2 regions of the Aquicella lusitana genome follow, and region 2 is predicted to be linked to the other one. Evidence: riboswitches for the same ligand, from Rfam matches in the RefSeq annotation. Region 2 holds a riboswitch; the other holds the start of a gene.
The links. Region 2 has a riboswitch for thiamine pyrophosphate ahead of thiC (phosphomethylpyrimidine synthase ThiC). Riboswitches for the same ligand answer to the same signal wherever they lie in the genome.
Positions count from the first base shown of each region.

Region 1: another riboswitch for thiamine pyrophosphate. It lies ahead of AQUSIP_RS04050 (ABC transporter ATP-binding protein); the one in region 2 lies ahead of thiC (phosphomethylpyrimidine synthase ThiC).

Region 1 covers NZ_LR699114.1:851,369-868,051, reverse strand. The annotation lists gene AQUSIP_RS04065 (efflux transporter outer membrane subunit) at 1-842, shown strand, start outside; gene AQUSIP_RS04060 (efflux RND transporter periplasmic adaptor subunit) at 866-2,026, shown strand; gene AQUSIP_RS04055 (efflux RND transporter permease subunit) at 2,130-5,207, shown strand; TPP riboswitch at 5,252-5,373, shown strand; gene AQUSIP_RS04050 (ABC transporter ATP-binding protein) at 5,359-6,117, shown strand; gene AQUSIP_RS04045 (ABC transporter permease) at 6,114-6,848, shown strand; gene AQUSIP_RS04040 (ABC transporter substrate-binding protein) at 6,907-7,842, shown strand; gene AQUSIP_RS04035 (DNA recombination protein RmuC) at 7,998-9,362, shown strand; gene AQUSIP_RS04030 (F-box protein) at 9,490-11,229, opposite strand; gene AQUSIP_RS04025 (hypothetical protein) at 11,738-11,968, shown strand; gene rnhB (ribonuclease HII) at 12,009-12,590, opposite strand; gene AQUSIP_RS04015 (glycosyltransferase) at 12,671-13,678, opposite strand; gene nth (endonuclease III) at 13,864-14,502, shown strand; gene AQUSIP_RS04005 (DUF1841 family protein) at 14,502-14,924, shown strand; gene AQUSIP_RS04000 (LbtU family siderophore porin) at 14,973-16,676, opposite strand.
Region 2 covers NZ_LR699115.1:63,490-80,172, forward strand. The annotation lists gene AQUSIP_RS10345 (threonine aldolase family protein) at 1-685, shown strand, start outside; gene AQUSIP_RS10350 (DMT family transporter) at 774-1,685, shown strand; gene AQUSIP_RS10355 (APC family permease) at 1,721-3,304, shown strand; gene AQUSIP_RS10360 (GNAT family N-acetyltransferase) at 3,406-3,996, opposite strand; gene argR (arginine repressor) at 4,097-4,561, opposite strand; gene AQUSIP_RS10370 (amino acid ABC transporter ATP-binding protein) at 4,680-5,435, shown strand; gene AQUSIP_RS10375 (transporter substrate-binding domain-containing protein) at 5,440-6,225, shown strand; gene AQUSIP_RS10380 (ABC transporter permease) at 6,270-6,938, shown strand; gene AQUSIP_RS10385 (ABC transporter permease) at 6,935-7,618, shown strand; TPP riboswitch at 7,835-7,934, shown strand; gene thiC (phosphomethylpyrimidine synthase ThiC) at 8,005-9,684, shown strand; gene AQUSIP_RS10395 (FAD-dependent oxidoreductase) at 9,681-10,751, shown strand; gene thiS (sulfur carrier protein ThiS) at 10,744-10,947, shown strand; gene AQUSIP_RS10405 (thiazole synthase) at 10,949-11,737, shown strand; gene thiE (thiamine phosphate synthase) at 11,734-13,212, shown strand; gene moeB (molybdopterin-synthase adenylyltransferase MoeB) at 13,203-14,306, shown strand; gene AQUSIP_RS10420 (YeiH family protein) at 14,334-15,350, opposite strand; gene AQUSIP_RS10425 (ArsR/SmtB family transcription factor) at 15,484-15,786, shown strand; gene AQUSIP_RS10430 (alkene reductase) at 15,856-16,683, shown strand, end outside.

The DNA.
Region 1 (16,683 bases), on a different replicon from region 2:
ACAATCAATTCCGTTTAGGCGCAATTGCCGAATCCAATGTACTGACGCAGCAAACGCTGCTTGATCAAACACGCGCAACATTGCCGCCACTTGAAAAAAGTTTATCGCAGTCAAAACACGCGCTTTCCGTGCTAATCGGTGAATTTCCTAATCAGGAACTGCCCAAGTTTGATCTGGATAAATTGGTACTGCCTGTGGAGTTACCCATCAGTCTGCCTTCTGCTCTTGTACGGCAGCGCCCTGATGTGCGGGCTTCCGAAGCACTATTACACGCCGCAAGTGCCCAGATTGGCGTTGCAACGGCAAACTTATTTCCACAGTTTACCTTGACTGGCAGCTATGGCTGGACAGCAACCGTACCTTCCGCCCTGTTTAAATCTGCGAGCAAGGAATGGAGTATCGCAAGTCAATTAACGCAACCGCTTTTTCAGGGCGGCGCCCTGCTCGCTCAACGCCGAGCCGCGATTGCCGCCTATGATCAGGCAGCGGCGCAATATCGCCAGACCGTACTACAAGCATTTCAAAATGTTGCTGACTCGCTGCGGGCACTCGAAACCGACGCGCGCACCTTGCGTGCACAACGGCAGGCTGAAATGGCCGCTTACAAGAGTTTGAAATTATCGCAAGATCAGTATCGATTGGGTGGTGTCAGTTACCTCAATCTACTCACTGCCCAGCAGCAATATCAGCAAACCGTTATAGCGCGCATCCAAGCGCAGGCAGCACGTTATAGTGATACAGTCGCCCTGTTCCAATCACTAGGCGGCGGCTGGTGGAACCGTCCGATAGCGGCATGTCATGACACTGTCAATCCCACGCAGGCTTCATTGATATGCCCCTAAGCGGAGATACATGAGGATAATTTATGAAGGTTAGATTAGACAGCAGAATGAAAAAACCGATGTTAATCATGCTAATAGTCCTCGGCGTTCTATTCGGCGGCATTTTTCTTTATAAAGGCGTCATGTCGCTGCTGATGAAGCGTTTTTTTGCCAGCATGGAAAATCCAGTCATCACCGTTTCAACGGCAAAAGTAGCCTATTCTAACTGGGAACCTAAGTTAAAAGCGGTAGGTAGCATGCGCGCAACACTGGGCGTCAATGTCACAGCCCAGTTGGGCGGCATGATACAAACCATCTATTTTACGCCCGGCGCAACAGTGACCGAAGGAACCCTGCTGGTGCAGCAGAATGCGGATCCCAATATCGCACAACTTCATGCGTTGGAAGCGAATGCCGAACTCGCCCGTATCACCTACGAACGTGATAAAAAACAGTACAAGGTAAAAGCCGTCAGCAAACAGCAGCTGGACACCGATCTGCAAAACCTCAAAAGCTTGCGCGCGCAAGTGGCTCAACAGGCTGCTATTGTCGAACAGTTAACAATCAAAGCGCCCTTTGGCGGCCGTCTCGGTATTTCCAAAGTTAACCCAGGACAGTATCTCAATCCGGGCGATACGGTCGTCACCTTGCAACGCCTTGATCCCATTTATGCTGATTTTTATCTGCCACAACAGGCGCTCGCCCGCCTTAAAGTCGGGCAGAAAGTAAATATCACGGTCGATGCCTTTCCCAAAAAGACGTTTACCGGAAAAATTACAACCATTAATCCTCTTGTCCAGACCGATACACGCAACGTCGAAGTCGAAGCCACCATTGCCAATCCCAAAATGGAATTGGCGCCCGGCATGTTTAGCAATGTTGAAATCATTACTGACAAATCCAAACCGTATCTGACCGTTCCGCAAACCGCGATCAGCTTTAATCCCTATGGCGATATCGTCTATGTGGTAAAAGAAAAAAAGGATAAAGACGGAAAAACCGTTCTGACGGCAAACCAAGTGTTTGTCACAACTGGCGAATCCCGCGGCGACCAGATCATGGTTTTAAAGGGCATCAAGGAAGGCGATATTATTGTAACCAGCGGACAGCTTAAACTTAAAAACGGCAGCTATATTGCTATCAACAACAGTGTGCAGCCTGCGAATAATCCGTCGCCCAAAGTATCCAATGAACACGATGGATAACCTGTTCATGGCCCAGCTGATTGGGTTACGCACAGCAGAACTTGGAATAGCCGCATCTTGCGGATTAACTCCGCGCATGCAATGGCAGTAAGAGAGAGTAAGCATGAAATTTACTGACTTGTTCATCAAACGCCCTGTACTTGCCACAGTTATTAGCCTGTTTATTCTGGCAATGGGCTTGCGTTCTATCGCCTTGCTCCCTGTCATGCAATATCCGTTTACAGAAAATGCCGTTGTGACTGTCACAACAACTTATACCGGTGCAGACCCTGATGTAGTAGCCGGCTTTATTACCACGCCGCTAGAAAATTCCATCGCACAAGCAAGCGGCATTGACTACATGACATCCAGCAGCACGCCGGGCACAAGCACCATTAACGTCAATTTGCTATTAAATTATGATCCGTTAAAAGCACTTTCGGACATTAGCACCAAAGTCAACGCCGTTCTGAACCAGCTGCCGGCCAGCTCTCAGCTGCCGGTCATCACCGTTGCGGTGGGTGAAACGATTGATTCCATGTACATTGGATTCTATAGCGATGAACTCACCAATAACAAAATCACAGATTATTTGATCCGCGTAGTCCAGCCCAAACTGCAGGCAGTCAACGGCGTACAACTGGCTGAAATCCTGGGAAACCGTCAATTCGCGCTGCGCGCCTGGCTCGATCCCATAAAACTGGCCGCCTATGGCATCTCCGCCGCGGATGTCTCCAATGCGCTTGCCCAAAATGATTTTATTTCTGCCGTTGGCCGTACAGATGGTCAGATGTTTATCCAAAACCTCACAGCGAACACAGGATTAACGAACGTCGAACAATTCAAAAAGATGGTACTGAAATTCCAGAATGGCGCCATCATCCGTCTTCAAGACGTCGCCCAAGTCGATTTGGGTGCACAGAATTATAATACCGCCGTTGGTTTTGATGGACGCGACGCGGTATACGTAGGCATCAAGGTTGCGCCCGCCGCCAATTTGCTAACAGTCATTGATAACATCAAACAGATATTTCCCCGCATTCAAGAGCAGTTACCGCAAGGGTTAAATGCGAGCATTGTTTATGATGCCAGTGAATACGTAAATAGCTCCATCAAGGAAGTCATCAAATCCTTAATGGAAGCCTTTTTAATCGTAACCGTTGTCATCTTTCTGTTTTTAGGTTCCATACGCTCCGTCACTATTCCCCTCATCGCCATTCCTCTTTCCATTATCGGCGCTTTTTTTATCATGCTGATTCTGGGTTATTCCATCAACTTGTTAAGTCTGCTCGCGCTGGTACTGGCGATCGGCCTTGTGGTCGATGACGCGATTATTGTTGTTGAAAATGTGCAACGTCACATGGAGGAAGGCAAACCGCCGCTTCAGGCGGCGATTATTGGCGCAAGAGAACTTGCCAATCCTATTATTGCCATCACTGTCGTATTAATTGCTGTCTACGCGCCCATTGGATTTATGGGCGGATTAACCGGCGCCTTGTTTACTGAATTCGCTTTCACCCTGGCAGGCGCAGTCACCGTGTCAGCAGTGATTGCGTTAACACTCTCGCCGATGATGTGTTCGAAATTTTTAAAAATGTCGCACGAGGGCAAGAAAGGATTTATTTTGCTGATCGATCAGACCTTTGAAAAAGTGGAACATGGCTACGAAAGCATACTACGTCATTCATTGAGCTTTCTGCCAGTGACGATTCTGTTTGCCGCTATTATTCTCGCGAGCAATTATTTTCTCTTCATCAGCTCCGATTCGGAATTGGCACCGCAGGAAGACCAGGGCATTATCATCGCACAGGCCACAGCCGCCGCAAACGCCTCCCTAAAACAAACCCAGCTTTATTCCAACCAGATCTATAACATTTTTAAACAATATCCTGAAACCGCGCATATCTTTCAAATTGATGGTGCAAATGGTTTAAATACCAGCATCGTGGGAATGGTATTAAAACCGTGGGACGAACGCACACGCACATCCAACCAGCTGCAACCCATCATTCAGCAGCAGCTTGATAAAATCGCCGGCGCAAAAACGGCTGCATTTCAGCTTCCCTCTCTTCCGGGCGGCGGCAGCGGTTTGCCTATCCAGTTTGTCATCACAACGACCGATGATTTTTACAAATTGAATGAAGTATTACAGAACGTACTTGATAAAGCTTATGCAACCGGCATCTTCGCCTATATTGATCCTGATCTTAAAATTGACCAAGTGCAAACTAATATTATTCTCGACCGCGACAAGGCGTCCGAGCTCGGTTTAAATATGCAAGATATAGGTGATGTACTGGGCGCGGCGCTAAGTGAGGGTTATATTAATTATTTTAATTATGCGGGACGCTCATACCAAGTCATTCCACAGATGGTCCGCAAAGACCGACTCAATCCCAATAACCTGCTCAACTATTACGTTACCGCAGCGAATGGTTCATCCGTTCCTCTGTCAACAATTGCCAGCCTGAAAAAAGTTATCGTGCCGGAAGCCATCAACCACTTTCAGCAGCTTAATTCAACTACCATTTCTGCTGTTGCTTTTCCAGGCGTCACCATGGGAGATGCATTGGGCGCCTTCCAGAAAATTGCAGAGGAGGTATTACCAGAAGGATACAGCACAGATTACGCATCACAATCGCGTCAATTCATCCAGGAAGGCTCTGCGTTAATTGTCACTTTCTTTTTTGCGCTGATTATCATTTTCCTGTCACTTGCCGCGCTTTTTGAAAGTTTTCGTGATCCGCTCATCGTGCTCATCAGTGTCCCTATGTCCATTTGCGGCGCGATGATTTTTGTGAGCCTCGGCATTGGCGGTGCAACGCTGAATATTTATTCCGAAGTAGGTCTGGTTACATTGATTGGCCTTATCAGTAAGCACGGTATCCTCATTGTACAGTTTGCCAATGACCTGCAAAAAGAAGGAAAAAGCAAGCGTGAAGCTGTGGAGATTGCCGCCCGGGTTCGCTTGCGCCCTATTTTGATGACAACGGCTGCCATGGTATTGGGCGTCATCCCGCTCATTACTGCAAGCGGCGCAGGCGCACTGAGCCGTTATAACATTGGTCTTGTCATCGCAACCGGCATCTCCATCGGCACGCTCTTTACCCTTTTTGTCGTGCCCGCAATGTATTTGTTGATCGCACAAGAACATCATGCCGAAGACGCGCTTGGCCTTCCTGAGAATCCCTCCAGCACCTGATGTGGATCCGATTGCATCGCCATAACCAAATAGCGTACTATCTTCTCCACACTCAGGGGCGCCATATACCTATAACCATCCACCTGGCTGAGAGATCCCTAGCGGGAACGACCCTTTGTACCTGATCCAGACAATACTGGCGGAGGAAGCAGTGAAAATTCCACATATTCACATTAAAAATGCGGCGCTTGCCTATGGCGGGCATCTTGTTTTTTCGCATCTTGATATCGACTTGCCTGCGGGTGAATGGATAGCCCTCCTGGGGCCAAGTGGTGTAGGTAAAAGCTCTTTTCTTCGCATGATAGCAGGCTTGGCCTCGCCCGAGGAAATATCACAGGGTACTTTTTACGCAGACAATCACCAACCGCTGAGCCAGCAAGTCGCCTACATGGGACAAACGGATATGTTGTTACCCTGGCTGACCGTATTGGAAAATGCGATGGTCAGTGCCCGCCTGCGCACAGGCAAAACCCGCTGGACCGAGGCCGCACAGCAAGCTGCTTCCCTGCTCAACAAAGTAGGGTTAGCCGAGGCGTCTCATTTATATCCGCATCAATTATCTGGCGGCATGCGGCAGCGGGTCGCACTGGTCAGGACCCTAATGCAGGATAAACCACTGGTCTTGATGGATGAGCCCTTTTCGGCAGTCGATGCGATCACTCGCTACAAGCTGCAAACGCTTGCTGCCCAATTACTCCAGGATAAAACCGTTCTATTCATTACACATGATCCGCTGGAAGCGCTGCGCCTCGCTGACACTATCTATATTATGCAAGGCGAGCCCGCGAGTTTAAAACGCGTTGCCCGCCTAACCTCATTGCGACCGCGTGAATTGTCCGAGCCCGAAATTATCGATCTGCAGGCAATGCTTTTCCGGGAGCTGGCACAGGCGGCGGGAGAAGCACTATGAGGCCATTGTTACGCATGCTCCTGATCACTGCGGGTTTGCTGCTGTTATGGCAAGGTATTGTCCAAATTTGGCAATTACCCGATTATCTGTTGCCTCCTCCCTGGCAGGTTTTCGCTACGCTTTATCAACAGCGTGACCTGATCGCTGTTCAAGCCATACCCACCCTTTATGAAACCATAGCAGGCTTCCTCTTGGGCATTTTTTTTGGTGCCATGGCAGCGATCGTGGTCGCTTTTGTTCGTCCGCTTACTCGCTGGTTTCTGCCTATTCTTATTATCAGCCAGGCGATTCCCACCTTTGTTATCGCTCCCCTGCTAGTCATCTGGCTGGGATATGGAACAGCATCAAAAATAGCGACAACCACCCTAATGATTTTTTTCCCCATTACCAGTGCTTTTTATGATGGCCTGCGCAAAACGAACCCCGACTGGCTCGCGCTCGCCCGGGTCATGCATGTTAAAGAATGGCGCATATTTTTACACATCCGCATTCCTGCAGCCTTGCCCGCACTGGCCTCTGGTATCCGTATCGCTGCTGTCGTCGCACCTATAGGCGCTGTTGTCGGTGAATGGGTCGGATCCAGCCACGGGCTCGGGTACCTGATGTTAAACGCCAATGCCCGGCTGCAAATTGACATGATGTTTGCCGCATTAATTGTTATTATTTTATTGGCCTTGACCCTGTATTTCAGCGTAGACAGGCTTCTGCGCAGACTGGTGTGGTGGAACTGAATTGCAAAATAAGGCTTCAAGGTAAAGCAGGATGACAGACTGAATCGGAGTACACCGTATGAAAAAAATAATCTTATTTTTATTTTTAACAGTTTTTGCTGCAGCCTGCTTTGCCGAGGCGCCGAAAAAACTGACTGTCGTTCTTGACTGGTTTCCAAACCCGGATCATGCGCCTTTAATTATTGCCGAACAGCAGGGCTTTTTTAAGGAAGAAGGGTTGGAAGTGGAACTCATTGGCCCTGCTGATCCTACCGATCCACCTAAATGGGTCGCAGCGAAAAAAGCAGATATTGGTATCACTTATCAGCCAGAATTCATGGAGCAGGTAGACCAGGGCTTACCGCTGGTGCGCATCGGTACATTAATAGACAAACCACTTAACTGCCTGGTGGTGCTCGATGAAAGCGGTATCAAGACACTCGCAGATCTTAAAGGCAAACTGATTGGGTCAAGCAATAGCGGATTGTCAGGCATTATGCTTAAAGTCATGCTCGCAAAACAGGGATTAACGGAAAAAGATATTGAATTAGTGAACGTGCGCTATAACCTGACGCAGGCACTTCTGTCCCGTAAAGTGGATGCGGTCACAGGCATGATGCGTAATTTCGAAGTTCCACAGCTGGAATTGAATGGACATAAAGTTTCCGCTTTTTTTCCTGAGGAAAACGGTATTCCCAATTACAGTGAGCTGATTTTCATCGCCAATACGAACCGCATGTATGATAAGCGTTTCCCTCGCTTTCTTGCTGCTATCAAAAAAGCAGTCGCTTACCTGGATGCGCATCCACGTGAAGCATGGGAACAATTTATCCAGAAGTACCCTGAAGCAAATAATAAAGTGAATCGTGAAGCGTGGTTTGCTACAATCCCCTACTTCGCTGAAGATCCTGCCGAATTCGATAGAGATGAATGGCGGCGTTTTGCCAAATTCATGCAGGAAAACCAGCTGATTAAAAAATCACGGCCTGTGTCACGTTATGCGGTGATGGTTTAATCTCACATTAATAACGTTGCCGGCAAATGCCGGCGCTCACACTCGATTATTTTAGTATAAAACCTTGGCCGCAAGCGGCAAGGTTTATGCCATCATGCTGGTTTGTAACGACTGGCATGATCTATTTTGTTTACTCGTGAGAAAGGATGATTTTCATGTTCACATACATTCTTATTGGCTTAAATGCTGGCCTACTTGCACTCATGCTAATAATACTGATCAAACTGATCATGACGGATAGCCGTATTAAACAGGCAGGAATGAGAGTGGATGAGCAAGTAACGCAGCTTTCAAAGCAGAATCAGGCACAGGACCAGCAGCTGAGAGAAAATCTGCTAGTCAATTTTGCCGGGTTACAGCAAGCCATTCTGGAAAAACTAAGCCACTCCCGTGTGGAGCAGACACAACAGTCGGCTGATTTGAGGGAACAATTACAGCAGGCTTTTGCCCAGCACCGTGCACGCTTTGATGAGCGGCAAATGGAAGCGCTCAAAATCCTGCATGATACTCTGCAAAAAGGCGTGCAGGACACCCGTCAGCAAGTCAGTGAATCGCTGTCCGAGCACTCGAGCCAACTCAGTAAACGTGTTGAACAGTTAACACTGACCACAGAAACTAAATTGAAAGAAATCAATCAGCAAGTTGAAAAACGGCTAGCCGAGGGTTTTGAAAAAACCAATGAAACCTTTGGCGATGTTATCAAGCGACTGGCGTTGATTGATGCCGCACAAAAGAAAATTACCGAGTTGTCAAGCAGCGTGGTCAGCCTTCAGGAAATACTGAATGATAAACGCTCGCGCGGCGCGTTTGGTGAAGTGCAATTGTCAGCGCTGATTTATAACATGATTCCTGAGCAGCATTTCAGTTTCCAACACCAGTTAAGCAATAACCGACGGCCCGATTGCATGCTATTTTTGCCTGAGCCGACGGGCAATATTGCCATTGATGCCAAATTTCCCCTGGAAAATTTTCGCCTGCTGATAGACTCATCGCTAACGGACATGGAAAAGCAACAGGCAATTCGCCAGTTTAAACTTGATATACGCAAACATATTCAGGATATCGCAGAAAAATACATTATTCCGGGTGAAACAGCCGATGGTGCAGTCATGTTTATTCCCGCAGAAGCAGTCTTTGCTGAAATCCACGCACACCACTCGGATCTCGTGGAATTTGCCCAGAAATCCAAGATATGGATGGTGTCGCCCACTACTATGATGGCCATTCTCACCACCGCGCGCGCAGTACTTAAGGACGCCGCCACACGTCAGCAGGTACATGAAATTCAAAAGCACTTGCGCATGCTTGCTGAAGATTTTGAGCGCTTCCAAATGCGCATGGACAATCTTGCTAAACGCATTGCGCAAGCCCACACGGACGTTGAACAAGTGCATATTTCATCAAGAAAAATTACGCAGCGATTTGTGCAAATTGAACGTGCCGAGTTAAACGGAATAAAAACAGAATCCGTATTAATTGCTGAAAATCCCGATACCTCTGATAAAACCGGCGCTGCATAAACCATTGTTGCCTGTTTAGCGAAGGCGCCCGGGAATAAGCCGCGAGACAAGATAGCGGGCCTGAGCTAATTTAATCATCGCTTTTTACAGGATAAAAACGCGATCGCAAGCGGCAGGGTTTATGCGATCAATTCATCCCGTGTGTGATGCTTAACTTGCTCGATTCCAGCGCGTGTTCCTCGTCTTTTTCAAATGCTGCCGCTTTACAGGCTTCCAACACCTCAATTCTAGATAGAATTTCCTCGACATCCCCAAACAGACTAGACCATTCTGATTCCAGCATATTAATTTTTATAAACTCATCTTTCGCTAAGAATTTTGCAGTCTGACGAAGATGAGCAAGATCCATTCCAGATAGATACTTATAAATATAGTCTCTTAATTCAGGCGGAATATGACCCAATATATTATTTGTATTGGGATCTAACAAAGTATTAAGAGCTGAATCAGAATAAAGAAACTTATCGACATGACGGAGATTAACCAGGTCTTTTGCTGATAACTTTCCAAAAATCAGCGATCTTATTTCTTGAGGAAGCAAACTAAAAACATTGAATGATTTTCTGCTATCTTCTTCCGTCTCATCCCCAGCATTGAGCCTTGATTTATAATTGATAGCAAGCCCCAGGGATTTAAGCGGGCTAATCAATGATTTTTTAGCTTCTTCAATCAAAAACGGACCCCATTTTGTATCCTGAAACTTCCATAACATTTCCCAGCTCTTTTTATTTTCTAATTCCTGAAAACAACCGCGCTCATCCAAATGATATTCAATCTGCTTTAATATTGCATCACTGACATCCTGTTTAGCGCAATCTATTTCATCAAGAAAACCCATCAGCTGATTGCTTAAATGGCCATTTTCAAACAAGTCGTTTGCTTGACCTTCTCGCCTGACATAATATTTTCTGGCTTCAGTTACGAGGTCAGCACCGGTTCTAATTCTTACTGTCTTTGATATTTTGGAATCAAAAACATGGCTCATATGGCCGTTAATGGCACGGACAAACCACCGCCAGAGAAATTTCTTTTCCAGCATTTTCAGATTATCGACAAAACCGCGTAGTAATTCGCGCGTTACCAGATAACGTAGTCGCTCGTTGACGTTCAGATTCAGGAATTTCACTTCGCCCATCAGCATCGCAGCATCAATTTCCAATCGCTGGCTATGACATTTTTTTATTTCGCGCCGAAGAGAGCGCATGTTTGCTTTCATTTTGTCAGGTGACGGATCCGACAACCATTTAACCATCGTATCAATTTCCTGGATAAGAAATGAGTTTCCAGGTCGCTTTTTCAGATCATCAAGGCATTGAATATGATATTCAGCAATAGGCATTTTCTCTGGCCACAAATGGAGTAAAAATCTGGCAAATTCCATTTCCTCCAAAGCAGTCAATACATGGCGCATCATCTCGAGGCGAACCTGAATTTCATCTAACTTATTTTTAAAATAGGTTGCGAGCTGGTGATCAAGCGCAGAAATCTCATTTGAAGAAGCAGCTAAAATACCTCCCAACTCACCGCCCTGGTGTTTTTTGCGCATGCCATCAAAGAATCCTGTGGGGTCATTTTCATTATTCAACTGCAACAAACGCTGATATTCGGCAATGAAATAGCTGAGCTGATGCAGATTCGATATATTAGACACAGCGTATTTTAACAGTGTTTTGGCGACTGGCTTTTTAACATTGTCAAATAGCGCTGCATTATGAAACATGCGAAATTTATAATGCGGATTAAAGGCTTTTGCATAGTCAATGGATAATTTATCACGAATTTTTTCCTGAACTTCCTGAACTGCTGTCAAAAGCTTTTCTTCCGGGGAAGCCGCCTTGGAATCTACATCATTTCTAGTTGAGTTCATGCCGCGCACTCCATCGACGCTTTATTTTTGATAACTCTTTGGATTATAAGGATGCTACATTAAGATTTTATTATTAATATTCTCTTAAGATTCATTTAATGTTTTCTTAAGATTACACAAGCGATTTTTATTTTTTCTGAAGTGAACAAATTTATTTATCGTGATTGCATATGTTTTTTGAATTTTAATCTGCTTAGAACAAATCAATAGAAATTATTTTTTTAGAGCATCGGGCCTGCTGACATTTTAACAGGCATCTTGCATCAAGTGTCATTTTGAGCGCAATGCATTATTTTCGGTAATTTCCGCTCGCTGTCGTCCCAACAGTGAGGCAATAATTCTGAGGTATCGCTTCGAACTTAGCGACCAATTACCAAACGCCCAAAAACAGACACCGAATACCCTTCCTTAAGGAAGGCTTAACTCCTCTCAAACTAACTATTGGTTCTTGTACAATTTTTATATATAATGTACCTGATTTTAATCTACGTCCGTACTGGGAGGAAACATGAAGCAGTTTATCCTGATGATTGGGGCAATTCTGGTCGCGACCGGCAGTATTGCTGGCATATCCTCAACACTGGGCAAAAACTCGCCCCAGCTAAACGCGTTGAGTTCAGCAGTAAAAGCATCTCAAACAATGCACGCGCAACAACATAAAAACGACATCACTATCGTTTATGGCGGTGCTGACATTTCTAACCGACCGACACTTATACAGCATATCGCTACCGCATAAGATTCATGATCATCAAAAAAACCCTCTCTTGAGGGTTTTTTTATTTCAGGGCTTCGGAAACAGGTCTAAATGATTTTCGATGAATGCGGCAGATACCTTGCAGCTGTATAGCTTCGATGTGCCTGGCTGTCGCGTAGCCTTTGTGACCAGCAAATCCATATCCTGGATACTTGCTATCCAGCCTCACCATCAGACGGTCCCGCACGACTTTAGCCACAATAGAAGCCGCACTGATCTCAGCCTGAGACAAATCACCTTGAATAATCGCCCGCGCTTCGCAAGGAAAAGCAGGGCTCATATTACCATCTACCAGCACTAAATGAGGCGCTATTTTTAAGCGGGCTACCGCACGCTGCATTGCCAGAAAGGTTGCCTGCAAGATATTGATCGTATCGATTTCCCGCACGCTGGCTCGCCCAACCGCACAGGCCAATGCCCGTTCGCGTATAAGATGAAACAGTCTTTCACGTTCTTTTTCGGATAATTGTTTAGAATCTGTCAATCCGTTTATAGGCTGACGAGGATTCAGAATCACGGCCGCAGCGATCACCGGGCCCGCCAGTGGACCGCGTCCTGCCTCGTCCACGCCAGCTATCAAATGCTCCTTTGGCACATCCTGCATTTTTTATTCTTCCTTCCATTTTTAAACTTTGCCATGCCAGACGGCATGGCATTTCTTGCTACCTACGGAACGCTGGGCTTCTATCCTTCTGATGCACTTACCCGGGATAGATAGGCTTCATCCTCTTCTCTGCTCGCCGTAATCTCAACCGGCCTTTCTAAAACGTGGCGTATTACAAAACGCGGGCGCTTTCTGACTTCCTGATAAATACGTCCGATATATTCCCCCACGATCCCCAGCCCAAATAAAACGATGCCGCACAAGAAGAACATAATAGCAAACAGGGTAAACACACCTTCCACTTCAGGCCCTACAATCAGGCGGCGTAGTACCAGGAAAACCACAAAGGCAAAACTGCACAAGGAAATCAGCAAGCCGATCATGGTAAAAACCTGGAGAGGAAAAACGGAAAACCCTGTTACCAGGTCAAAATTATAGCGAAGAAGTTTATAAAAATTGTAGCTAGAAGTCCCCGCGCTGCGTTCAGCATGGGCGACACCCACTTCTGTTGGATTAGAGGCATAGGTGAGCGCAAGCGCCGGAATAAATGTCGTGCTCTCACCTGTTGCCGCCATCAGATCCACGATGGAACGGCTGTATGCGCGCAACATACAACCCTCATCTTTCATCTTTAGCTTAGGCATCATCCAGGCCCTAACACGGTTGTGCCATTTGGATACCTGCAAGCGCCACCAGGAATCCTGGCGATCCTGGCGATAAGTGTTAACAACATCGTGGCCCCGTTCCATCGCTGCAACCAGTTTGCCGATTTCTTCCGGCGGGTTTTGCAAATCGGCGTCCATAGTGATAACAATCTGGCCGCGCACCCGCTCGAAACCCGCCATAATCGCCATATGTTGCCCAAAGTTACCATTGAATTCGATCACGCGAATCTGGTCAGGTCTTCGTGCGTGCATGGCACGCAGCATTTCGCTTGAGCGATCTGTGCTACCATCATTGGTCAGGATGATTTCGTAGCTTTTACCCAGCGCATCCAGCGACTGCGTCAGACGGGTATACAGCTCTTCCAACACTTCCTGCTCATTATGAACCGGGATAACTATGCTAATATACGGATTTTGCGACATAACGGATCTTTATCCTCATTTTAATTTATTCCTCGCGGCTTGCCGCAGGAACTTTAGCTATCGGGTTCTTAAGGAGAGAAGCACTAGCTCTCCCCTTAAGCTGACCACGGGTTTTATACCGTGGTCAATTAAACTTAATTTGGCGATGAATTATAGTATGATTGGCTGAGTGAATACAGACCTCTATGAACAGTAAAACCATACGTAAAATTTTTTTGCGGTTCCGCAAAGCGAACCCTAAGCCCACAACTGAGCTCGTTTATCATAACCGCTTTGAACTGCTGATTGCGGTTATCTTATCAGCCCAGGCAACGGATAAATCCGTTAATAAAGCGACCGAGACGTTGTTTGCCGTAGCCAATACGCCGGAAAAAATGTTGGGGCTAGGCGAGCGTGGTTTAAAAAAATACATTAAAACCATTGGCTTATATACCACAAAAGGCAAAAATATTCTTAATACCTGCAGGCTGCTGATTGAAAAATTCAATAGCAAGGTGCCGCGTACCCGGGAAGAGCTGGAATCCTTGCCTGGTGTGGGCCGAAAAACAGCCAATGTCATCTTGAATACCTGTTTTGGTGAACCCGTAATTGCAGTCGATACCCATATTTTTCGCGTTGCCAACCGCATAGGGCTTGCCAAGGGCAAAACACCGCTCGAAGTTGAAAAACAACTGATGAAAAATATCCCTGATGAATTCAAACATGACGCCCATCATTGGCTAATTCTGCATGGCCGCTATGTTTGCGTGGCGCGCAAGCCGCATTGCCCGGCATGTCTCATCAATGACCTTTGTGAATACCCTGACAAGACGGTAGTCGAGTAATGTTTACCAATCACCGCGAAGCCTATCGTCAGGCATTTTTTGAAGCCTGGGAAAAACACTTAAAAAAGCAGACATTAGAATTAGAGCCTGTGGAAGCACAGTTAATTGAAATCATGCTCTACCATCCCGAGTATCATGCCTTATTGGAAAAGCCAGCCGCTTTCCAGCAACAGGAATTCACGCTGGAAGAAAATCCCTTTTTTCACATGAGCCTGCATCTTGCCGTTCGTGAACAAATCAGAACAAATCGTCCCACTGGAATTGCTCAAATCCATCAAGAGTTAATGGCTGCTTATCAGGATATACATCAGGTAGAACATTTAATGATGACTTGTTTAGCACAAATGTTATGGAAGGCACAGCAGACTGGCGAAATGCCAAACGATGAAAATTACCTGGAAAAATTGAGAGAAATTAAATAACTTTCAAAAAACGCCCCTAATGGGGCGTTTTTACACAGCCCAAAATGGCTAGAAATAATAATCAAATTGCGCAGTAATAGCGTTATCCGATTTTCCTGTACCTGTACAAGCTGCGGCAGTACACGCACCTGGCGTGGACGCTGCACCGATTGGGCCATTTGCCGTGCTGCTAGCAGCGTAATTTCGGTCATGGCGCAACTCAAGACTTTGTAAGGTATTTCTCCATATTGACGTGTTAAACACTACTGAGTAACGCGCCAGAGGCAAGCCTAAGGCCAGTGCTTCATGGGATTGCTGATAGCCAATGCCAATAGAACTCGGCTTATTGTCGAGAATATAGAAGGAATACGCGAATTCCGTATCAAAAGCCCATGGCTTGGCTCCGCTACCCTTAAAGCTCATGTCATTGGGATTGAAACTCGTTGATGCACCTACATATTCGGCGATGATATCGTAGTGCTGAAGGAAGCTGAAGATACCACGCAGGTTATAACCCGGTACGCGATGTACAATCTGCTCAAAGTTAGCAAAACCAGTGCCATTCTGCATACCGCCTGAATCAGCAATATTGCCAATCACGCCTGCACCTATATCGCCACTCATGTTAGCTTGCTTGAATTTAAGGCCAACGTTAACACCGCCGTTATTAACTTTATCTACCGATGCAGCGTGGCTATCACCTCTAAAAATATAGGCAGAACCATAAAATGCATTTTCGCCCTGTTGCTGCAGGCCCATTAAAATAGAACGGGCTTTGGTACGAGTTAGGACCTTGGTCAATAAGTCGCTCACCATTACTGAAGAATAGCGGCCGAATGGAACATAAAACTGACCAAATGACCCATAGAGCGGCGATTCCGCAAGATCACCGATGGTGATGAACGCTTTATTCACATACACCCGTGAATTGGCAACTGTATATTGATTGGTTGAAGAAAACACACTGCCTGAAGGCGGAGAATTATCATAACTAAATTCGATAAAACCTAATGTCCAATCACTCGGCCCTAAAAAGAAAGCATCAAGGCTAACATTGGTGACATCAATGTTGGTTGTGCTGGGTGCGCCGCCTGTATTGGTATAGTTTGCCTGGCCTTCAACAACACCGCTCAACAGGAGATGAGAATGATAAGGTTCTTTAAAAAGCTGGCCGCCCATCGCCACTAATTGCCGATGAATAGATTTACGAATGCCCAACAACTGCGTGTCCGTGTTGACGCTGGGACTGTTAATGACCAGATCAGAACCCGCAAACTGAATCGGCACACCAACATATGGACCTGTTGAAACAAAAGCTTGGCCAGGCACATCAAGATCAAATGGCAGATATTCTTTCTGTTCAGCAATTAGCCTGAAAATGTCTTTTCCCGTGAGTCTCGCTGCAGTTGGCAACGTTTGTTCATCAGGCGCCGTCTGTAAATGCTTGGTAGCAGTACTAGCAGTATTGGTTGAGGTCGTATTGGTCGCAGTCGAAGCAGATCGGGTGCGTTGATTGCTGGCCAATACTTTAGCTGCCTTGGGCCGCGTATAAGTTGAGTTCGTCGCTGTCGTTGAATTGGTATGGTTTTTAAGATACTTCACTTCCTTCTGCAAACGGGACACTTCCGCCAGAAGCAATCGGGTTTGAGAGGAGAGCTTTTCGATTTGTGCATTGTCAATATTGCCAGTTCCGGATGTGGCAGCAAGCGCAGGCACAGCAGTAAACCCCGCCAGGCATAGTGCAACCGCAAACGGTCTCAAATGGGCTTTCATTAGGATT
Region 2 (16,683 bases):
ACTTTCGGTCGAGAGCATCAAACGCCATTTGAGTCGTTTGGGCGATCAGCATCACGTGCAACCCGGGATCATCTCTATTAGTCAGACAACAGAATTTGGCACGGTTTATACGGTAGATGAAATAAAAGCGATTGCTGATTTTGCACATCAGAACCAAATGTTTTTGCACGTAGATGGTGCCCGCATCGCTAATGCGGCAGTTAGCCTTGGAGTGGAATTGAAGGCCATGACAAAAGAAGCGGGTGTTGATGTCCTTTCTTTTGGCGGTACCAAAAATGGCATGATGATAGGTGAGGCGGTTGTGTTTTTTAATCGTAGTTTATGCAAGGATTTTCTATACGTTCGTAAACAAAGTATGCAGCTTGCTTCCAAGATGCGATTCATCTCTGCCCAATTTTATGCACTGCTCTCCAACGACTTATGGAAACGGAATGCTCTGCAGGCAAATGCCATGGCACAGTTGCTGGCAAAAAAGCTGGCTACAGTCGAAGGCATCCGATTGACGCAGGAAACGCAGGCAAATGCCATTTTCGCAACCATGCCGGTGCAATATATAGAAAAATTGCAGGAAAAATTTTATTTCTATATATGGAATGAAGCGGCATCCGAGGTAAGAATCATGACGTCCTTCGATACCACAGAAAGTGAGGTGAATGCCTTTGCTGAATGCGCGGCGGCGCTATAAAATAGCGAGCCCAGCGAGGTGGTAAAAATAGGTGGGGTATGAAAGAATATCCTACTAACAAAATCTTATTAAAATAACAGGTTGTGCAATGAATACGGCTTTGATGTCTCCCTCTCAATTACAACTGCGCGGTACTCTTCTGGTGGCACTGTCAGGTATGTTATACGGCCTCATCGGCTATTTAGGCACAGAACTTTTTCATGAACATTTTTCTGTCGCTAATATGCTTTTCTGGCGGTTTTTGATTGCTACCTTTTGGATGCTGGGAAGTATTACCCTGTTGAGGAAAAAAAACAGCGAATCAACACAAGCTTATTCCAGCTTGGTTAAAGTTATTCTGTTTGGTGCTGTGACTTATAGCGGCGGAAGCGCTTTTTATTTCATGGCGAGCACTCACATTGGAACAGGTGTGGGTATGGTAATTTTCTTTTCATTTCCTGTGTTTGTCACACTATTTGCCTGGTTGTTCAGCGGCTGGCGCATCAATAAACACACCTTTGCGTCCCTGGTGGCCGTGGTGACAGGCTTGTTGCTATTAAAAGGTCAGGGTCAGTATCAGCTGGATATTTTTGGCCTGTTCTTTGCCATACTTGCTGCATTTTGTTATGCAAGTTACGTTTATGGAAGTCAGCACAGTGCAAAAACTATCGATTCCCGATTGCTTACTTTCCTTATTTGCTTCGCCAACACGGTCATCTTTTTAATTTTATCCTGCTATACGCATAGCTTGAGTGTGCCTGTTACGCCCGTTGCATGGTGTTATGTGCTGGCGCTCGGTATCATAGCGACCGCCGTCCCTATCCAATTGCTACTGGATGGTTTAAAGTATATTAGTCCAGTAAAGGCATCCATACTGTCCGTTCTTGAACCGGTTGTCACTGTCATTATTGGTTTGGCACTGCTTCATGAAAAGATGTCTTATACACAATCGATCGGCGTCATTATCGTTTTATTGGGCGCGATACTGATACAGTTTGAAAGGATTGCCGATCATACATGACCCAGCCAATTTGAATAAAGGAATGAACCCTTAGGATGATGTTAAATCGACGTTTTACGCCTTTTGGCCTGCTGATGATAAGCATTAATGGTATGGTGGGCTCTGCTTGGTTATTCGCTCCTTTATACGCAGCAAAAATCTCAGGCTCTGCAGCGATTATTGCATGGCTGGTAGGCGGGGCGGCGACGATTATCATCGCTTTGACCTTTGCTGAATTATCGGTTTTATTTCCTGTTGCAGGTGGGACTGCCCAGATCCCGCAATTGAGCCATGGGACATTCACCAGTTTTGTCTTGAGCTGGGTTGCTTGGCTCTCTGCCTTGACAATGGCGCCTATCGAAGTACAAGCCATTTTGCAATATGCGTCTACCTATTTCACTTCGTTAACTATGTTTGAAAACGGTGTTCCTGTGCTAACGGGGATAGGATTGGTCTGGGCAACATTGTTGATGCTGGCGTTTTGCATGATTAATATCGTCAGCTATAAGGGTCTGATGCGCTTTAACTTTCTATTATTTTTCTTCAAGGTTGCGGTTATTATTATCGCCATCATTGCGCTAATGAAAGTAAGCTTTCATAGCAGCAATTTTACAGGCCTAGTACCTACTACTTTTTCAATGAGCGGCTGGCAAGCTATTTTAACAGCGGTCGCATCGGGTGGCGTGGCTTTTGCGTTTACCGGCTTTAAACATGGTGTAGAACTGGCCGGTGAAACAAAACGATCAGCGCTTGCCATCCCCTTGGCGATAGTAGGCTCCGTTGCTTGCTGTCTGGTGCTTTATATTGGCTTGCAGGTTGCCTTCATTGGCGCACTGCATCCCAGCACGCTTTCCCATGGCTGGGCACACGTGAGTTTCGTTGGAGATGTGGGACCTTTTGCTGGACTTGCGGCGGGACTGGGTTTGGCCTGGCTGGTGAAACTGCTCTATATAGACGCGGCTGTTTCTCCATCCGGCGCTGGCCTCATTTATGTGACATCAACTGCCCGTATTCTGTATGCCATGAGCCAGATTGGTTATGTGCCGCGTTGGCTTTCTTACCTCAATAAACAACATTTTCCGGTTGCAGCCATTATGGTGAATTTTGTCCTCGGCATGTTTTTATTTTTACCGCTACCGGGTTGGCAGGCGATGGTGAGCTTTCTGGTTTCCGGTATGGTCATCTCCTATGCTATGGGCCCGATTGCATTGCTCTGTATGCGTATTGAGTTGCCAAATGAAAAGCGGCATTTTCGTTTGCCTGCTGCCACCCTGATTTGCCTTCTCGCGTTTTATTTTTGCAACTTACTCAGCTACTGGACAGGTTGGGACACCATTTATAAATTATCGATTGCCATGGGAATTGGTATCGTCTTTTTTATTATTGCCTGTTTGCGCGGGCGCTTGGCTGTCTCCTCGCTTGGAATTAAATCTGGCCTGTGGATTGCGCCCTATTTTGGAGGCTTGGTCCTGATTTCCTATTTGGGTGCCTTTGGTGGTAAGAACGTGATTCCGTTTGGTTGGGACTTTGTTGTAATAGGTATCTTCAGTGCAGTTATTCTTTACATTGCTGTTAAAAACCGAGCAGTGGCAGGAGAAAAAATCCTGGAACAATCTCTGGCAGAGTTACCTTCTGTATAAAGCTTATCAGCCGAGAACTTTTATCACGGGCGAAATAGCATTGCTATTTGCATAATAGACGGCCCAATTTACTGGGCCACCGTAATGATAGAACCGTGCCATTAAAGTTGCTTAAGCCAAAAGATCATCGGCTTAGGAGACGCTTCACTTTCACCAATCTCTTTCCACTTGAAAAAAGTTTTTAGTTCCCGATGCTTGGTAAAGCTGAGACCTTCCCAAAATCTATCAGGCGGGTTCCAATCAATTGGCCTTCGGGGATCATCTGGCTGCCTGTCAACAACGCTAAAGGTAATTGTTTCATAAGTCCCTTTTTCCCGGATTGCCTCTTCAACTTGCCTGGAAAAATTCAGTCCGATTTTGTGGCCGCGGTATTTTGGCAGGAGAATGCCTTCGCTAACATAAAAAATCTTATTGAGGTCCCAATTGTTTGCAAGAAAAGGAAGTTTTATTTCATCTGTTTCATTTTTTAATGGCGTAGCGGTTGATGCACCTACCAGCTTATTGTCATCAAAAACGAGAACAAAGATACTCTCTGAAAACTGCGTATAGCTTGTTAAATAATTTTTTTCATATTCAAGATCGCCTTCGCATAAATAAGGGTATTCGTAAAATATCTTTACTCGAAGCTCAGCAAGGTCTGAAATAAAAGGGATCATTTGTTGGCTTGATAAACGCTTAATTTCTATGTCCATGGTAAAATTCACTTAAAATCAAATAAAAATAAAAGAGGTATATACACTATTCTACTGAGAAAGTTTAGTGTTAATTAGAGAGAAAAATAAAATTTTCTAATTAAGCTGTCTCTGCTAAAAAGGATTTGACGGCTATTAATATTTTGGGGATTTGCTTTATTGATTTCGGCGCAATGAAGACCGTATCGTCGCCCGCCACCGTGCCGAGAATATTTAACGCTTGCGTGTTGTGATCGAGCAGGCGCCCAATCAGAGAAGCCGATCCAGGATTCGTGCGAATGACAATCAGGGTTTCGTTTGTCGTAATACTTAATACTAGTTGGGACAGAATATTTTTAGAAGTGGGTGGAGCAGGTTCGAGCGGTAATGTGTATACAATCTGTTTTTGCTCATTGGTTGTTTTGATGGCGCCCAATTTGCGCAGTAGACGCGAAATTTTTGACTGGTTAACAGCATATCCTTGCTGTTCCAGTGCATGTTTTATTTCTTCCTGCGTACCGGCGGAACCGGAATGCAGAATGGATTTTAAAACAACAACGATACTGGAAACAGATTTGGCCGGCATAGCATGCCTCTCATTTTGAAATCGGTCTTCACCAAGTAAGAGTGTCTTTTACTCGATTGACAAGTTTAGCGCAACATGATTATATATGCAACTTAACTGAATAATTATGCATGCCGCTATGAATAAAATAAAAATCGAAAATTTATATAAGTCTTTCAATAAACATGCAATTTTGGAAGGCGTCAGCTTTACAGCCCAAAAAGGTGATGTGATTGCGCTCATGGGGACCAGCGGCTCGGGAAAAAGTACGCTGCTGCGTTGTATTAATCTGCTGACCATGCCGGACGGCGGTACCATACAAATTGACCACCAGATCATGCGCTTTGGTGAGCAAGACAAAACCCTTTTGTCCAACAAAGAAATGATCAGGCTGCGCAAGAAGGTGGGAATGGTGTTTCAGCAATTCAATCTGTGGGCGCACATGACTGTACTTGAAAACCTGATCGCAGCACCGGTGCATGTACTCAAGCAAAATAAAAAACAAACCGTAGAAGAAGCCAAAAAACTCTTAATTAAGGTAGGACTGGCTGACAAATTACACCGTTATCCTGCTCAGCTTTCCGGTGGCCAGCAGCAGCGTGCTGCTATTGCGCGAGCACTGATGATGAAGCCAGAAATCATGCTGTTTGACGAGCCGACTTCTGCGCTTGATCCGGAAATGGTTGGGGAAGTATTGGGCGTCATGCAGCAATTGGCTAACGAAGGCATGACCATGTTAGTTGCCACGCATGAGCTAAATTTTGCACGCCGCGTTGCCAATCAGTCCATCTTTTTGGATGGTGGAAAAATTATTGAGCACGGTGATACGGTTTCGATGTTTAGTCATCCTGCCACAGCGCGTTTTCGCCGATTTCTTGAAGCGATGCAGCATTAATATAATGAGCAAGTGGAGAAAGTATCCTTCCATGAAAAACTATTTCCTAATGATCATCCTGCTTTTTTTTATGAATGGCGCCTTAAATGCAGGACAATGGAAGACTATTCAGTTTGCAACAGAAGCCACCTATCCGCCATTTGAATTTATTGATCCTTCCGGCCGCATTACAGGATTTGATATTGAAATCGCTAGCGCGTTATGCCAGCAGATGAAAGTAGACTGCACGTTCAGCAATCAATCGTTTAATAGTCTGATACCCAGTCTGAAACTGGGAAAATTTGATGCCATCATTGCAGCGCTGGGAGTAACGGAAGAAAGGGAAAAGGAAGTCAGCTTCACCCATGCTTACTATGAACCGAGCGGCAGTTTTGTTGGCGCTATGCCAGCTTCTTTTTCACTCTCCCAGTTAACCGGAAAAGTGATTGGGGTACAGCAGGGCTCTGTCTTCGAGAAATATTTGCGGGATAAATATGGTGTCAGTGTAAAAATTAAAACGTATGCTAGCGTGCAGGATGCGTTCCTTGATCTTGTGCTGGGCCGTCTAGATGCGGTGCTTGCAGATACGCCTATCGCGACCGCCTGGCTCAAGCGAAATGAAGATAACCAGTTTGGCCTGATCGGCAAACCAGTTGTAGACCATGCGTACTTTGGCACGGGCTATGCCATTGCTGTTCGAAAAGGCGATGCGGAACTACGTGACGCTTTCAACAAGGCATTAGCGGAAATCAAGGCGAATGGAACCTACGAAAAAATCGCTAAAAAATATTTTGGCCGTGCTATTCATTAGAGCAAATCTGATTTGGTGGCAGTATATAAATTGAGAATAAGACAATGTTACTTGACGGTTATTTATTACAAATTCTTTCTGGTACACTGGTGACGATAAAAGTGGCCTGCCTGTCTGCCATTATCGGCATGATTGTTGGTCTGCTCGGCGCGACAATTGAGTCGATTCCCATTGCTTGGTTGCGCTATCCTGCAGCGAGCTTAATTTTTATTATCCGTGGATTACCCGAATTGTTCGTTCTGTTTTTTATTTATTTTGGACTGGCAGCAATTCTAAGCAAACTATTACATCATTATGTGGACATTAGTTCATTCGCCGCCGCTGTTACAGCGCTGAGCCTTATTTTTGGTGCCTATGCTTCACAGGTTTTTCGCGGCGCTTTTCTCGCTATCGATGCCGGCCAAATAGATGCCGGAAAAGCCATGGGTTTTAATGGCAGGCAAATTTTTACACGCATTCAGGTACCTCAAGCCTGGCGTCACGCCTTGCCCGGATTAGGTAATTTATGGCTGGTTTTATTAAAGGATACCGCCATTGTCATGTTGATCGGTCTTGCGGACTTAATGAGTGAAGCAAAAATTGCAGCGAGCACGACATTGAAGCCTTTTACTTTTTATCTCGTCGCTGCGAGTATTTATTTGCTGATTACTAGCGTGTCACAAATTATTATTGATTTTTTAACCATCAGGGCTAACCGGTATATTCATCCATGACCAATTTAATTGCTTACTTACCCGATTTATTAAGCGGCTTGTCCGTTACCCTCACGCTAATGCTGGCGTCGGTGGCAGCAGGTTTAGTGCTAGCTGTTTTAATGACGCTCTGTAGTATTTCTGAAAATATATTTCTGCAAAAGCCAGTCAACCTATTTATTTTCTTTATTCGTGGCACACCTCTACTCGTGCAGCTTTTTCTAGTTTATTACGGGCTTGGTCAGTTTGAATGGATAAGGCATTCATTTCTCTGGATCGCCCTCCGTGAGCCGACGGTATGTGCGATCATCGCGCTTTCTGTAAATACGGCTTGTTATACGTCTATTCTGCTAAAAGGCGCGATTCACTCTGTTCCTAAAAGTGAAATCGCTGCTTGCGAAGCGCTTGGCATGTCAAAATGGCTGGCGTTGCGCCGCATTATTCTGCCCCGCGCTTTTCGTATTGCTTTACCTGCGTACTCTAATGAAGTAATTATTGTATTAAAGTGTACATCGCTTGCCAGCACGATTACCCTGCTTGATCTGATGGGCGTAACGCAACAGTTAATCGCACAAACTTATGACACGATTACTTTGTATTTACTAGCCGGGACCCTATACTTGTCACTGAATGCTGTCATTATCAGTGTATTCAAAATAGTGGAAAGAGGGTGCAGGATTCCTACCCAACACGCGCGATAGATTGCGATGGGAGCATGACCCGTTTTTAGCAGCAAGAGTAACCATTCTCTGCTGCTCCTTTTGCAAAGAAACGACTTGGTTTTTGTCGCAGAACAAGCCGGTGAAAGAGCGGGTTCCCCTTGTTCTGGAAAAAAAGTTACTCTAGCTGCTAAAAGCGGGTAGTGCTCCAATTGGATTAACTGGATTCTAAAAAAAAATTATGTTTAAATGTGTGCGCTTGTTCACTAGGGGTGCTTCAGGTTTTCCTGAAGCTGAGAGAGTCCCTTTGAACCTGATCGGGCTAGGGCCTGCGTAGGGAATGTGACTAGACATGCAAAAACTTTCGGTTTTGTGACTATTCTTGCGTGCGCTCCTGGCTGAATATGATTCAATAAAGGGAGCGCCACATGCAAATAGATCCTCATTTGCGCCAATCACTTTCCGGTTCTAGAAAAAAATATATTCATGGCCGGATTCATCCTCATATACGTGTTCCTCTGCGAGAAATATCATTAACGAATGGCGCAGTACTTTGCGCATATGATACTTCCGGCGCTTATACGGATGCTGGTTGTGAGATTGATATTTTGTCGGGCCTGCCCGATATCCGATCAAGCTGGGTTATGGAACGGAGTGATACAACGCCTTATGAAGGAAGATCACTTACTGCACAAGACAATGGTTATAGCGACCTGAATAAAACAGCGCAACTGCAGGCTGCCAAATTACAGCGCACACCTCGAAAAGCAAAGGCGGGCCATCGAGTAACCCAATTGCATTATGCCAAGCTCGGCATCATTACACCCGAAATGGAATTTGCTGCCCTACGCGAAAATCAGAACCGTAATCATCAAGAATGGATTACACCTGAATTTGTGCGCAGTGAAATTCTGCATGGTCGCGCCATTATTCCGGCCAACGTCAATCATCCTGAGCTTGAGCCGATGGTGTTGGGGCGCAACTTTCTTGTAAAGATTAATGCCAACATCGGTAATTCACCAGTCAGCTCTTCTGTTCAAGAGGAGGTTGAGAAACTCATCTGGGCGACACGATGGGGTGCTGACATGGTCATGGATCTTTCAACAGGAAAGAATATTCATGCGATTCGGGATTTTATTATTCGTAATTCCCCCGTTCCCGTTGGCACGGTGCCTATCTATCAGGCGCTAGAAAAAGTAAACGGCATTGCAGAAGACCTGAGCTGGGAAATTTTTCGCGATACACTCATTGAACAAGCAGAGCAGGGCGTTGACTTTTTTACGATTCATGCAGGCGTTTTGCTGCGCTATATTCCGCTGACGACAAATCGTGTGACAGGTATCGTGTCACGCGGCGGTTCGATCATGGCAAAATGGTGTCTTGCGCATCACCAGGAAAACTTTCTCTATACACATTTTGATGAAATGTGCGAAATCATGCGGGCTTATGACGTCAGCTTTTCACTCGGTGATGGATTACGTCCTGGTTCTATTGCGGATGCAAATGATGAAGCCCAATTTTCAGAATTAAAAACCTTGGGCGAACTAACTCAGCTTGCCTGGCAGCATGATGTGCAAGTCATGATTGAAGGTCCAGGCCACGTGCCCATGCATTTGCTCAAGGTGAATATGGAAAAACAATTAGATTATTGCGCAGAAGCACCGTTTTATACTCTGGGTCCGCTGACGACGGATATTGCACCCGGCTACGATCATATTACCAGCGCAATTGGCGCGGCGATTATGGGATGGCATGGCGTTGCCGTGTTATGTTATGTGACACCCAAGGAACATTTAGGATTACCGAACAAGGAAGATGTTAAACAGGGAATCATGGCATATAAAATTGCCGCCCACGCGGCCGATCTAGCGAAAGGGCATCCGGCAGCTCGCGCACGGGATGATGCGTTATCTAAAGCCCGTTTTGAATTCCGTTGGGAAGATCAGTTTAATCTTGCATTGGATCCTGATACAGCGCGCATTTATCATGATCAGACATTGCCGCAGGAATCAGCCAAAATCGCGCATTTTTGTTCGATGTGTGGCCCAAAATTCTGTTCGATGCAGCTTTCTCATGAACTGCGTGACTACGCAAAGGCAAACGCATGAAAATTGCCATTGTAGGCGCAGGTATTATGGGGCGACTGCTTGCTTTTACCTTTTGTAATGCAGGCTATCGTATTGTCTTGTTTGATCAGGACAGTGACGATGGTAACAAGAGTTGTAGTATGGCCGCCGCTGGGTTGCTCACGCCTGTATCCGAGCTGGAACGATCCGATTTACTTGTCTGTCACATGGGTCAAGAGAGTATTCACAACCATTGGCAGACGATTATTGATCAACTTGATCCCGCACTTTATTTTCGCAAGAGCGGCAGCCTTGTTGTGTCGCATCCCCGAGACAAGGCGGAATTGCTACGTTTTATGGCGTGCATAGAGAAAAAAATAGGTGCACATCATTACCAGAAATTGCAGCCATCTACTCTGCAGCAACTGGAGCCCGAGATGACGAAATTTGAGCATGCTTATTATTTTCCAAATGAAGCCCATTTAGACAATCAGGCAATATTTACAAAACTTGCGGATTATCTGCGCCAACATCAGGTTGCATGGCATACACATACCTTTGTCGATGAGGTCAGGCCTTATCAAGTCAGGGTAGGCGGCACGCAGATGCGTTTTGATAAAGTGTTCGATTGCCGTGGTTTAGGTGCCAAATCAGCATTTGGTAAATTGCAAGGGATACGCGGTGAACTCCTCTGGCTACATGCACCCGATGTGCATCTTCATCGTCCTGTTCGGTTTTTACATCCACGATATAGTCTGTATGTTGTCCCTAGAGAACATAATCTTTATCTGGTGGGCGCCAGTGAAATTCACGCTGAAGACACGAGCCCTATTTCAGTGCGATCTATGTTGGAGTTATTAACGGCAGCTTATTATTTGCATGCCGGATTTGCGGAAGCACGCATTCAAAAAACGGTGACGCATTGCCGCCCGGTTTTACCCAACTATTTACCTGCTATTCGTTATCGTGATGGATTAATTGCCATAAATGGTCTTTACAGGCACGGATTTTTGCTTGCACCACTACTCGCGGCAGAAATCAGGCGGTACACGGAGCAGGGCATAACAGCTTTATCTTATCCACAACTCTGGAGGAGCGACGATGATTAATGTGCAGCTTAATGCGCAAGCAATCACAGTGGAATCCAATTTATCATTGGCAGCGTTATTGCATGCGCAGGGTTACCAGGAAACGTATTTTGCTGTCGCGCTTAACCGGCGCTTTGTTTCGCGTAGTGAGCACGCCATTACTTTTTTACAAGAAGGCGATCAAATCGAAATTATTTTTCCCATGCAGGGAGGTTAGTATGTGGAAATTGGCGGATGAAATACTTTCCAGTCGATTACTGTTAGGCACCGCACAATATCCTTCATTGCAGACGATGCGTGACGCCATTCATGCTTCTGGTGCAAATGTGATTACTGTTTCACTGCGTCGCCAATCGCCGCAGGAAAAAAGCGGTAGTGCATTCTGGCAATATATAAAGGAATCAGGCTGCCATTTACTGCCGAACACGGCAGGTTGTCACTGCGCACAGGATGCGATTACCACAGCAGAAATGGCCAGAGAAATTTTTCAGACGCACTGGATCAAGCTGGAAGTGATTGGCGACGATTATAATTTGCAGCCTGATCCTTTTGAACTCGTTAAAGCAGCGAGTATGCTGATTCATAAGGGATTTGAAGTGTTTCCCTACTGCACGGACGATCTGGTTTTATGTAAGCGCCTAATGGATGTCGGTTGTCGGATTTTAATGCCATGGGGCGCACCCATTGGTTCCGGTAAAGGCCTTGTTAATCCTTATTCGTTAGAAATGCTTCGCACACGTCTTCCTGAAGTAACATTAATCGTGGATGCAGGCATTGGCAAACCTTCCCACGCAACCCAAGCCATGGAACTGGGCTTTGACGCAGTCTTATTAAACACGGCCGTCGCATTGGCAAATGATCCTGTCCGTATGGCAACAGCATTTCAGCATGCGGTGATCGCCGGGCGGGCAGCATATGAATCTGGCATGATGCCAGAAAGGAACATGGCGCATCCCAGCACATCTCTGCTTGATACGCCTTTTTGGCACCAGGAAGCGCAGGCATGATGAAACCCATCGTCTGGACCATTGCAGGTTCGGATCCGAGCGGTGGCGCGGGCATGCAGGCTGATTTGCGTGTGCTTGAGCGGCTTGGCGTCCGGAGCGCTTCAGTGGTGACTGCTGTTACCTCTCAGAATTCAAATATCCTAACTGCAACACATTATTTGCCGCCACATCACATCGATGCACAGCTTACCGCGCTCACTGCCGAGTTGCCCGCGACGGTAGTGAAAATCGGCATGCTCGGTAGCAGGGGAGCGGTGAATTGCATCGCCCGTTTTTTGAAGCTGTATGATGGCCAGAGTGTGTTGGATCCCGTGTGTGTGGCAACCTCTGGCAAGCCTTTGTTCAGAGGCAGTATTCGAATGTATCTGTCGCAGTTAAAACAATTGTTTCCATACCTTGACCTGTTGACGCCGAATGTGCCTGAGGCGGAAGCCATACTAGGTTGTCGGATTCATTCCCATCAAGATATAGAAAGAGCGGCGCGAGAGATACTTTCGCTGGGCGTCAAAAATATTTTAATTAAAGGCGGGCACGTTGATCATGACGCGCTGAGCCAGGACTATTGGACGAATGGCAGCGAATCTTTTTGGATGGCAAGCGACCGTTATCCGCAAAAAAAATACCGCGGGTCTGGCTGTGTATTGTCCTCTGCTATTGCTGCAGCTCTTGCGCTTAATCATGAAATGAAAGATGCCATTGTCATGGCAAAAATGTACATCAATAGGGAAATCCGTCTAGCTCAAACATTGTGGACAAGGACGGATTTAGTGCAGCAAACAAGCTGGCCAACGTGTGAAATGGATTTGCCTCGCGTGTCCAAAAAGCCGCTTAGCCTCGTTGCAGCGTCTTTTCCTAATTGCGGACCGAGACCACTTGGCTTGTATCCTATTGTTGACAGTAGTGACTGGTTGCAAACTTTATTGCCATTGGGCGTTACGACTATCCAATTGCGAATCAAGCATCAAACTGGCAAGACATTGGAAAAAGAAATTCAACGCAGCATTCTTTTGGCAAAAAAATACAAAGCGCGCCTTTTTATTAATGATGAATGGGAAAAAGCGCTTGCCTTTGGCGCTTACGGCGTGCATCTGGGGCAGGAAGATTTACAGTTGGCAGATATAAAAAAAATAAATGAGGCGGGCTTACGTTTGGGCGTTAGTACCCATTGTTATTATGAAGTAGCAAGAGCACACGCTATTCAACCTTCTTATATTGCCTGTGGTCCCATTTTTCCTACAACGAGTAAGATGATGTCCTTTGCTCCACAAGGAATTTTGAATTTAAAAAACTGGTGCAGCCTGTTAAATCAGTATCCTTTGGTCGCAATAGGCGGAATTAACAGGGCAAATATTGACAATGTCCTTGCGACAGGCGTGAGCGGCGTCGCCATGATTTCGGCGATTACTAAAGCGGAGGACCCCATTGCCTCCACCCGAAAATTATTACAAATAGTGGATCATTATCAATGCCGTTGACTGAAATGGAATTTAACCGTTATATCAGGCAAATCCATCTAAAAAATATAGGCGTGGAAGGCCAGCAAAAATTAAAAAAAGCGCGCGTATTATGTGTGGGCGCTGGCGGTCTTGGTTCGCCTCTGCTCGTTTACCTTGCGGCAGCGGGTGTAGGTACGATCGGTATTATCGATCACGATGCAGTAGAAATAAGCAATCTGCCGAGACAAATTCTTTATCAGGATAGGCATGTAGGAGAGCAGAAAGTTTGCGCCGCTAAAACGCAGCTGATGAAGCTCAATCCCGCATGCGAGATCAAGACGTATAATGAAAAACTGGATTCAACCAATGCACCTGCGCTGATTGATCAATTTGATATTGTGGCTGATTGTACCGATAATTTTGCTGCACGCTATCTTATCAATGAGCATTGTGTTGCGTTGGGCAAACCCTTTGTGTTTGCGAGTATTCATGAGTTCGAAGGGCAGTGTTCTATTTTTCTTGGCGATGAAGGACCGTGCTACCAGTGTCTTTTTCCTGCAACATCACAAAACGGCATGCTGCCGGATTGCCGTACGGCCGGTGTGCTGGGTGTATTGCCTGGCTTGCTGGGCCTGATTCAGGCAGCTGAAATAATAAAATGGATTGTGGGGCAGGGTACTTTACTCGCGGGTCGCGTCATGATGGTTGATATGCTAACCATGCAGTTTCGTGAATTCAGTTTATCGCATAATCCGGATTGTGAAACCTGCAAAAGATATCGTATGATGAGGCCTTCAAAAATTGAAAGGCAGCAGAGAGACGTTAAAATGAATGACTACATTATTTCACCTAGCGAGCTGAGTCACGCTTTAGAAAACAATCAGGATATTCAACTGGTAGATGTCAGGACACCTGAAAAACACCAGGCATTTAACATTGGCGGCACGCTGATTCCACTGGAAGAATTGCCAAACCGCTTTCAGGAGCTGGACCCTAATAAAATGGTAGTGACTTATTGCACGTCGGGCGGCAAGAGTATGACCGCATTACAATTTTTATTGAGCGCTGGCTTCAAGTCGGTGAAATCACTGGATGGTGGCATGACTGCCTGGCAAAAGGAAAAACTGAAATAGCAGATAGCGAGCTCGCGCCTGATGGGATTATGTCCATTTGACGATGACAAAAACGCTCGCAAGTAGCCAGATAAAAAGCATCGTTGCGAGATAAAGAGGCTTTAACCCTACTTTTTTAATTTTGTTCCATTTCGTTTCGATGCCGATCGCTCCCATGGCCATGGTCAACAAAATAATATCGATTTGGTTGATCACGTTGATGAGTTGAGCCGATAAGAGATTCAGTGAATTAAAGGCAATCACCAGAACAAAGCCAATGGCAAACCAGGGAATAGTTAGCCGGGTTTTGCTGTTATTCTCTGCCTGTCTCGAAGTGCGGCTGAGTAAAAGAGAAAGCAAGATGAGCGCGGGAACCAGCAATAGCACGCGAATCATTTTGACAATCACGGCGATTTTACCAGCTTCAGCACTAATATTAGCGCCAGCGACTAATGCTTGTGCTACTTCATGAATACTTGCGCCGGCAAAAATCCCGAATTGATTGTTGCTAAAACCAAATAGCCCAGCATGCTGAAGCAAGGGGTAAAGAAACATGGAAGCTGTGCCAAAAAGGACGACTGTGCCGACAGCAACCGCCGCCTTATAGGAATCGCTTTTTAAAATATCTTCAACAGCAAGCACTGCAGCAGCACCGCAAATAGCGGCACCGGCGCTGATGAGCAGTGATAAGTCAGGATCGAGTTTAAACACTTTTCTACCCAACAAATAACCTGCGCTAAGCGTGAAAGTGACAACAAATATATCCAGCAACAGCGCCTCTAAGCCTACGGAAGCGATCTGCTGAAAACTGATACGAAAGCCATATAGCATGATTGCTGTGCGTAATAAACGCTTCGCGGCGAATTGAATACCGGGAGACCAGGAACCAGGATACGGTAAGGCATTGCCAAACAGCATACCCAGCAAAATAGCAATCACAAGCGAACTGATACCAGTGGCAGCGAGCCAAGGCAGGGTCATAATGGAATAGCTGATAGCAGCAAGTGTGGCCACAAATAAGAGACCAAGCACAGGCTGGGATGGATGGGTCGTCGAAGATATCATGTCTTACGCACTTTACAGTTGATCGATTCAGTCGTCTTCCGCCACACGGAAAGGCATATTGTATAACACTTAGTCATAAGGATGAAGTGAAAGCTATAATTGACATATTGCAAAATCCCGATATAATAACGATATGAATGTCATTACTATTTTTAAAGCCTTATCGAACGAAACGCGCCTGAATATCCTTAAGTGGTTGAAGGAGCCTGGAAAACATTTTGTCTCAACGCATTGTGACGTTGAAAAGGATGGCGTCTGTGTTGGTTTAATTGAGAAGAAGGCGGGACTTTCCCAATCGACCATCTCACAATATCTTTCACTGCTTCAACAGGCGGGGTTGATTACTATGGAGCGTTCCGGCCAATGGACTTATTGCAAGCTGAATGAAAAGACCATTAAGGAATGGATTGCAATGTTAAGGCATGAATTAATATAAAATTTTTGCCTTATTATATTGAGATTTTTCGATATTTAAATATAGCTATAAACCTATAAAGGAGCGGAGATGAATAACAATAACAGTCTTTTTAGCCCTTATCAGCTAAACCAAGCGCTTGTGCTAAAGAACCGAATTGTGATGGCACCCATGACGCGCAGTATGGCAGCGGATCAGTTTGTGCCTACTGCGCAGATGGCGGAATACTATGCTAGGCGTACCGATGCTGGATTGATTGTGACAGAAGGCACGATCATCCGCCCTGATGCTCAGGGCTATCCTGCTGTTCCCGGTATCTATACGAAGGCGCAAATCAATGGCTGGCGGCGCGTGACGGATGCGGTGCACGCGAAACGGGGTGTGATATTCATGCAAATCTGGCATGTGGGCCGGGTTAGCCACCCATCCTATCTGAATGGCGAATTGCCGCTTGCGCCGTCTGCAACTGTGATGATGGGCCGGGTGAAACGGGGTGAAGGGATGACACATGGGGAATCACGCGCCGTTACACTGGCTGAAATTAATGATCTGATCGCAAGTTATGCGCAAGCCGCCAAAAATGCGATAGAGGCCGGTTTCGACGGTGTCGAGATTCATGGTGCAAATGGTTATTTGATCGATCAGTTTCTGCATTATCACACTAACCATCGAACAGATCGCTACGGCGGCTCGCCCAACAATATGGCGCGCTTTGCACTGGAAGTCGTTAAAGCCTGCGGCGAAGCCATCGGATATGAGCGGGTGGCGATTCGATTATCCCCCGGTGCTTATTTGAATGAAATAATAGGCGATGCACGAGACAGTCTAGTATTTGAATACTTGTTGAAAGCATTAAATGTATTTTCCATTGCTTATGTTCATACCGGCGACGATGACAATACCAGAACGTATTCTGAA